Linked DNA regions of Euzebya sp.. The protein of the gene in region 1 interacts with the protein of each later gene in a pairwise test. Links are inferred from orthologs where the notes say so. Each region holds a gene or a part of one and is shown on either strand. Other genes may lie near its edges.

Region 1 (3,773 bases):
GGCGGTCCGGCGCGACTTCCCGAACCTCGACCGCGAGGTCCACGGGCGTCCGCTGATCTACCTCGACTCCGCGGCGACGTCGCAGAAGCCGACGGCGGTGATCGACGCGGTCACCGACATGTACCGGTGCCACACCTCGAACGTGCACCGCGGCGTCCACGCGCTGGCGGAGGAGGCGACCGACCGCTTCGAGGGGGCCCGCACGAAGGTCGCCCGCTTCGTCGGCGCGGACCCGCGCGCCGTCGTGTTCACCAAGAACGCCACCGAGGCGTTCAACCTGCTGGCCCACTCCTGGGCGCGCCGTCGCCTCGGGCCGGGTGACGTCCTCTGCTACACCCAGATGGAGCACCACGCGAACCTGGTGCCCTGGCAGATGGCGGCCGCGGACGCCGGGTTCGAGCTGGCGGCCGTCCCCGTGACCGACGGCGGTCGCCTCGACCTCGACGCCTTCGCCGAGATCGTGTCCGGCGGACGGGTGAAGCTGCTCGCCGTCACCGCGATGTCGAACGTCGTCGGGACGATCAACCCGGTCGCCGAGATGGCCGACGCGGTCCGCCGCGCGAACCCGGAGGCGGTCGTCGTCGTGGACGGTGCGCAGAGCGTCCCCCACATGCCGACGGACATGGCCGATCTGGGCGCGGACTTCCTGTGCTTCAGCGGCCACAAGATGTGCGGCCCCTCGGGGGTCGGCGTGCTCGCCGGCCGCCTCGACCTGCTCGAGTCGATGCCCCCGTTCCTCGGCGGCGGCGAGATGATCCTCGACGTCCAGCTGTACGGCGCCACCTACAACGAGGTGCCCTACCGCTTCGAGGCCGGCACCCCGATGATCGCCGAGGCGGTCGGGCTGGGCGCTGCCGTCGACTACCTCTCGGCCCTCGGCATGGACGCCGTCCGCGCCCACGAGGTCGCGCTCCTCGAGCAGGTCCTCCCCGCGCTCGGTGAGATGCGCGGCGTGACCGTCCACGGCCCGGCCGACCCGAAGGCCCGCGGCGCCGCGGTCAGCTTCGCGATCGAGGGCCTGCACCCCCACGACATCGGGACGATCCTCGACCGCGAGGGCGTGGCGGTCCGGGCGGGCCACCACTGCGCCAAGCCGCTGGTCCGCTCGCTCGGCAGCGCCGCGACGACGCGGGCGTCGTTCTACCTCTACAACACCACCGACGAGATCGAGCCGCTGTGCGACGCCATCCGCGCCGCGCAGGCGTTCTTCGAGGTCTGATGCGGAGCGCGACCCATGAGCCTTGACGACCTGTACCAGGAGATCATCCTGGACCACTACAAGAAGCCCCGGAACCGCGCGCCGGAGCTCGACCCGCACGACGTGCACGTCCACCACTCGAACCCGCTGTGCGGCGACGAGATGGATCTGCGCCTGCGCGTCGGCGACGGCGCGACCGTCGGGGCGGTCGCCTACGACGGCGACGGCTGCTCGATCTCGATGTCGAGCGCGTCGGCGATGACCGAGGCCGTGATCGGCCGGGACCTCGACGACGCCCTCGAGCTCGCCGAGTCCTTCCGGCTGATGATGCACGGGGAGGAGATCGCCCGCGAGGACGACCTCCTGGATGGCGTCGCCTTCCGCGGCGTGGCCAAGTTCCCCGTCCGCGTCAAGTGCGCGCTGCTCGGGTGGATGGCCCTCAAGGACGCGATCGAGACCCACCGGGCCGGTGCCGCCGAGCACCGCGTGACCCACGACGAGGAGTGATCTGACGATGAGCGACACCACCACCGATCCCGTGACCGGCTGGCCCACCGCGGAGACCGACGAGGAGTTCGCCGCCAAGCACGGGGAGGGGGAGGGCACCGACACCCCGTTCGCCGACGCCGAGGTCGACGAGCACGGCGTCGCCACCCCCGCCGCGTGCCGGCAGGCGATGAAGGCCGTCCTCGACCCCGAGATCGGCATCAACGTCGTCGACCTCGGGCTGGTCTACGACATCGAGGTCAACGACCACACCGCCTACCTGCGGATGACGCTGACCTCGATGGGATGCCCCCTCACCGAGCTGCTCCACACCCAGGCGACGCTCGTGCTGACCCGCCTGCCGGGCATCGACGACGCCGACGTCGAGTTCGTCTTCAGCCCGCCGTGGACGACCGACATGATCTCCGACGAGGCCCGCGAGGAGCTGCGGGCCATGGGCTTCAACGTCTGAGGGCCGAACCCATGAGCGCGAACACCCGCCCGAACCAGCACGCCGTCATCGCCCACGTGGCGGACGAGCCGACCGCCGAGGCGGTGCTGTCCTCCCTCGCCGACGAGGCGTCCGTCGACCTCGCGAGCGTGAGCCACGGCTCCGGTGACGAGTTCGCCGGTCAGCTGGAGGCCGGCGAGGAGGACTCCCACGGCGCCACCCGCGTCGTGAAGTGGCTGGTGTCCCTCGGCCAGGAGCGCGAGGAGCTCGTCCGGCTCGGCCAGGTCGTCCGCGAGGGCCGGCACGGGATCGTGATCAACGACGTCACCGACCGCGAGACCCTCGACCGCATCGTCGCCGTCCTGAACCGCCACGACGCCCGGGACATCGTCTACTTCGGCGACTGGCAGACCGAGGACCTCTCGATCAGGCGCTGAGCCCCGACGGAGCGGGGCGCACGGGGGACCACGGGGGGCCGGGGCACCGCCGAAGTTGGGCGCGATCGGGGCCTACCTCGCCGTAGGGCGAGGGAGGCCCCGATCGTGTCGTGGGCGGGCTTCACGCCGCGACCGGGGTGGGGTCGGCGAGGTCAACGACCTCGCCGTGGGCGTCGGCGAAGCTGCCGGCGGGCTCGACGAGGAACCGGCTGATCCCCGCCACGACGACGGCCGAGGCGCCGATGGTGAGGAAGAACGCGGTCGGACCGGCGAACAGCAGGAGCGTGAGGTAGCAGAGCGCCCCGACGTTGCCGTAGGCGCCGACGATGCCGGAGATCTGCCCCGACACGCGCGGTTCCACCAGCGGGACGATGGCGTAGGTTGCCCCCTCGCCGGCCTGGACGAAGAACGAGCAGCACATCGCCGCCGCCATCGCCAGCCCGACCGGCCAGGCCGACCCCACCAGCGCCATGCCGCCGTACCCGACGGCCAACCCGAGCAGGATCGTCGTGAGCGTCCGCGTGCGGCTCCCCATCAGGTCGCTCATGAGCCCGCCGATCGGTCGCGCCCCCAGGTTCATGAACGCGAAGGCCGACGCGGTCGCGCCGGCGAGCACCGCCGACAGCCCGAAGGTGTCGGCGAAGAACGTCGGCAGCATCGAGACGACGGCGAGCTCCGAGCCGAAGGTCACGAAGTAGCTGGCGCTCAGGACCGCGACCGAGCGGATGGGGTAGCGGTCCCCCTCGTCGTAGGCCCCGGCCCGGGCCGGCGCGTTGACCGTCCAGATGCGGCGCGACTGCGCCACGAGCAGGACGGCGAGGGTCGCGAGGATCACGACGAGCACGCGGGTGGAGAACAGCCCGACGCGCTGCAGGCGCCAGGCGACCAGCCCGAGCACCGCCACGAGCGGGACGTTGAGGACGAGGAGCGCGTACACGCTGCGGCGGCTGGTGACCTCGAGCGCGCCCTGGCGCCGCGGACGGGCGTACGACGACCCCTCGGGTGTGTCGGTGACCGCCCGCAGGTAGTACAGGCCGTAGCCGGCTGCGAGGACCCCGGTCGCGGCGATCGCCGCGCGCCACCCGCCGATGGCGCCCGCGGCCACGGCGACGCCCGGAAGGGTGAACGCGGCCGCTGCCGAGCCGAAGTTGCCCCAGCCGCCGTAGACCCCCTCCGCGGTCCCGATCTCCCGCGGGGGGAA
Region 2 (4,247 bases), on another replicon or contig:
GGAATGGACCGCCCATGAGCCACCAGCGCGACGACCGTGTGACCGGCGACGAGAAGAGCCCGCGCAACCTGTTCACGCACGGGCGCAGCGGCGAGGACCTCCACCGCGCCCCGGCCGCGGCGGACGCCGCGGACGCGCGGGAGTCCGCCGGACCGGACGTCGCCGACGTCGAACCCGGTGACGACCAGGCCGAGGAGGCGCCGTCGGAGACCGCTGAGCGCGGGGAGGGCGGCTGATGGGGCTGAGCGACGACCTCGACGTCTTCGTCTCCGACGCGATGCGCGGGCTCGCGATGTCCGACGACGAGTGCCGCCTGCTGAACACCCCCTTCCGGGAGGTGTCCTTCGAGGTGCCCCTGCGCCGCGACGACGGGTCCCTGCACGTCTTCCGCGGGTACCGCGTCCAGCACGACCGGGCCCGCGGGCCGTTCAAGGGCGGGATGCGCTTCCACCCCGGCGTGGACCTCGACCACTTCCGCGCGTTCGCGACGCTGATGACCTACAAGACCGCGCTGGTCGACGTCCCCTTCGGCGGCGCGAAGGGCGGGGTGGCCTGCGACCCGACGTCGCTCAGCGCCGCCGAGCTCGAGCGCCTGGTCAAGGGCGTCACCCAGCGGCTGGACCCGATCATCGGACCCGACGACGACATCCCCGCGCCCGACATGGGCACCGGGCCCCAGGAGATGGCGTGGATGATGGACGCCTACTCCGACGCCCACGGCTACTCCCCGTCGGTGGTCACCGGCAAGCCGCTCGTGCTCGGCGGCTGCCCTGGTCGGGCCAGCGCGACGGGCACCGGCGTGGCGGTCGCCACCGAGCGGGCGTGCGCCCACATCGGGTTGGACCTCGACGGGGCGACGGTGGCCATCCAGGGCTTCGGCAACGTCGGGGCGCACGCCGCGCTGCAGCTGCGGGCGCGGGGCGCGCGGATCGTGGCGGTCAGCGACGTCGACGACGCACGCCGGTCGGCGGGCGGCCTCGACCTCGACGACGTCGCCCGCGCCGTGCGGGAGGACCCGGAGGGGGATCCGCCCACCGTCGCCGAGGCGTTCGGCGACGCCGAGCCGTTCGACATCGGTGATCTCCTCACCCAGGACGTCGACATCGTCGTCCCGGCGGCCATCGGCGGCGTCATCGACGGCGACGTCGGCGCGGCCCTGCGGTGCCGGCTGGTGGTGGAGGGGGCCAACAACCCCACGACGCCGGAAGGCCACGCGGCGATGCGCGACGCCGGCATCACCGCGGTGCCGGACATCCTCGCCAACGCCGGCGGGGTGACCGTGTCGTACTTCGAGTGGGCCGGCAACCGCGGCGGGCGGCCCTGGAGCGCCGCGCAGGTCGACGAGGAGCTCGAGGCCGTCATGGTCCGCGCCTTCGACGCCACCGCGGACCGGGCCGGCGAGGACGGGACCGACCTCCGCACCGCCGCCTTCCGCATCGCGGTGGACCGGGTCCGCCACGCGCAGGCGCTCAGGGGGGTGTAGGGCCCGGGGCTCGAGGGAGCAGGGCGTGTGGGGAGTAGCTTCGGCGGGGTGATCTACCTCGACCACGCCGCCACCACCCCCCTCGCCCCCGAGGTCGCCGAGGCCATGGCGCCCTGGCTCACCGCCGGCGCGGTGGGGAACGCCTCGTCGCTGCACGCCGCCGGCCGGCGTGCGCGCGCCGCCGTCGAGGACGCCCGGGACCGGGTGGCGGCCGCCGTCGGCGTCACCCCGCTCGAGGTCCTCTTCACCTCCGGCGGGACCGAAGCGGACGGCAGCGCGATCAAGGGGCTGGTCTGGGCGGCCCGCCAGGCCGGGCGCGGGACGGCGGTCGTGACCACCGCGATCGAGCACCACGCCGTCCTCGAGTCCTGTGAGTGGCTCGCCGACCACCAGGGCGTGGACGTCACCGCCGTCGGGGTCGAGCCGGACGGCATCGTGGACGCCGACCGCCTGCTCGACGCCGTCGACGACGCGGGCGCGGGCGACACCGCCCTGGTCAGCGTCATGGCGGCCAACAACGAGCTCGGCACCCTCCAGCCCCTCGACGTCATCGGGCCGGCGCTCGCCGAGCGGGGTGTCGCCCTCCACACCGACGCGGTGCAGGCCTTCGGGAGGATCCCGCTCGCCGTCGACGTGTGGCAGCCGACCGCGATGGCGCTCAGCGCGCACAAGTTCGGCGGTCCGACCGGCGTCGGCGTGCTCGTGCTGCGGCGCGACGCCACCCCCCACCCGCTGCTGCACGGCGGCGCGCAGGAGCGCGGGGTCCGGTCGGGGACCCTCAACGTCGCGGGGATCGTCGGCCTGGGCGTCGCGGCCGAGCTGGCCGCGCGGCGCCAGCCAGCCGAGCACGACCGGGTGTCCGCCCTGCGCGACCGGATGATCGCGGCCCTGACCGCCATCGACGGGATCGCGCTCAACGGGCACCCCGAGCGGCGCCTCCCCGGCCACGTGCACCTCGCGGTGACGGGGGTGGACGCCGAGACGCTGCTCATGGCGCTCGACCGGGCCGGGGTCGCCTGCTCGACGGGGTCGGCCTGCCAGTCCGGTGCCGCCCGGCGCAGCCACGTGCTCGACGCCATCGGTGCGGCAGCCGACGCCGCGCACATCCGCCTGACCCTCGGGGCGACCACCACCGCAGACGACGTCGACGCCGCCACCCGGATCGTCGCGGACGCGGTCGCCGGGCTGACCGCCGATAGCGTGGGAGCGGTGAGCGGCCCGGACGGCGAGGGGTAGCGGCGATGGCGCAGGTCATGGTCGCCATGTCGGGCGGCCTCGACTCGACGATGGCCGCCGCGCTGCTCGTCGAGCAGGGCCACGACGTCACCGGCGTGCACCTCAAGATGGCCGACACCCCGTCGGGGTTGCCCGGGAAGGGCTGCTGCACCCTCGACGACGCGCGTGACGCCCGCCGCGTCGCCGACCGGCTCGGCATCGCCTTCTACGTGTGGGACTTCGCCGACGCGTTCGCCGAGCGGGTCGTCGAGGACTTCGTCGACGCCTACGCCGCCGGCCGGACCCCCAACCCGTGCGTCCGCTGCAACGAGCGGGTGAAGTACGCCGCGCTGATGGAGCGGGCGCTGGGCGCGGGCTTCGACCGGCTCGCCACCGGCCACCACGTGCGGCTGCGGACCGACGCCGACGGGACGGTCCACCTGCACCGCCCGGTCGACGACGGCAAGGACCAGACCTACGTGCTGTACATGGCGGGCCAGGACCAGCTGCGGCGCTCGGCGTTCCCCGTGGGGGAGCACCGCAAGTCCGAGCTCCGCGCGATGGCCGCCGAGCGCGGGTTCGTGACCGCCGCCAAGCCGGACAGCCACGACATCTGCTTCATCCCCTCCGGGGACACCGCCGGGTTCCTCTCCGCGCGCCTCGGCCGGCGACCGGGCCCGATCGTGGACGTCGACGGCACGCGGCTGGGCTCCCACGACGGCGCCTACCGCTTCACCGTCGGCCAGCGGCGGGGGCTCGGCATCGGCGGGCTCGACGAGCCCCGCTTCGTCACCGGGACCCGCGGCGACACGATCACCGTCGGGCGCCGCGCCGACCTGGCCGTGACGTCGGTGACCGCCGAGGACGTGACCTGGACGACGGCGGCCCCCGCGCCGGGTCAGGGCGGGTTGACCGCCCAGGTCCGCTACCACGGCGCGCCGCTGCCGGTGGCGCTGGACCTCGACGGCGACCGGATGGCCGTGACGTTCACCGGCGAACAGCCCCTCGGCGTCGCCCCGGGCCAGGCCCTCGTGGTGTACCGGGACGACGAGTGCCTGGGTGGCGGCACCATCACCGCGACGGCCCGCTGACCGGTCTGCGCGGTGTGTGCCCGTCGGGCGCAGCGGCAAGGATCGGGACCATGCAGACGCGGACGCTTGGCAGGACTGGGTACGAGATCTCCGAGGTGGGCCTCGGGGCGTGGCAGATCGGCGGTGACTGGGGCCACACCTCCGAGGAGGACGCGATGGCGACCCTCCACGCCGCCGTCGACGCGGGGATGACGTTCATCGACACCGCCGACGTGTACGGCGACGGCCGGTCCGAGCGCCTCGTCGGCCGCCTGCTCGCCGACCGCGACGACGTCGACCTGACCGTCGCGACGAAGGCCGGCCGGCGCCTGGACCCCCACACCGCCGACGGGTACACGCGGGAGAACCTCGAGGGCTTCGTCGACCGCAGCCTGTCGAACCTGGGGGTCGAGCGCCTGGACCTGGTCCAGCTCCACTGCCCGCCGACCGACGCCTACTACCGGCCCGAGCTGTACGAG

What was found. Proteins that work in one complex are often made in the same cells at the same time.
Region 2: the proteins of sufU (region 1) and ACEQ2X_RS10495 interact in binary tests that used the Escherichia coli proteins (3 or more experiments, as listed by UniProt). The link is inferred for Euzebya sp. from one-to-one orthologs.

Annotation. Positions count from the first base shown.
Region 1 is NZ_CAXQBR010000022.1:41,437-45,209, forward strand. What follows is about bases 1-2,969. They hold sufU (Fe-S cluster assembly sulfur transfer protein SufU), read left to right. Parts: upstream 1-1,234; coding sequence 1,235-1,705; downstream 1,706-2,969. Other genes in these bases: ACEQ2X_RS05910 (aminotransferase class V-fold PLP-dependent enzyme), read left to right, coding at 1-1,219; ACEQ2X_RS05920 (metal-sulfur cluster assembly factor), read left to right, coding at 1,713-2,156; ACEQ2X_RS05925 (hypothetical protein), read left to right, coding at 2,168-2,572; ACEQ2X_RS05930 (NarK family nitrate/nitrite MFS transporter), read right to left, coding at 2,694-2,969. In the rest of the region: more of ACEQ2X_RS05930, read right to left, coding at 2,970-3,773. UniProt on the Escherichia coli protein: A scaffold on which IscS assembles Fe-S clusters. Exists as 2 interconverting forms, a structured (S) and disordered (D) form. The D-state is the preferred substrate for IscS.
Region 2 is NZ_CAXQBR010000045.1:79,534-83,780, forward strand. The notes cover bases 745-3,625. They hold ACEQ2X_RS10495 (cysteine desulfurase family protein), read left to right. Parts: upstream 745-1,531; coding sequence 1,532-2,719; downstream 2,720-3,625. Other genes in these bases: ACEQ2X_RS10490 (Glu/Leu/Phe/Val dehydrogenase), read left to right, coding at 745-1,483; mnmA (tRNA 2-thiouridine(34) synthase MnmA), read left to right, coding at 2,725-3,625. In the rest of the region: ACEQ2X_RS10485 (hypothetical protein), read left to right, coding at 15-236; more of ACEQ2X_RS10490, read left to right, coding at 236-744; more of mnmA, read left to right, coding at 3,626-3,789; ACEQ2X_RS10505 (aldo/keto reductase), read left to right, coding at 3,840-4,247. UniProt on the Escherichia coli protein: Master enzyme that delivers sulfur to a number of partners involved in Fe-S cluster assembly, tRNA modification or cofactor biosynthesis. Catalyzes the removal of elemental sulfur from cysteine to produce alanine.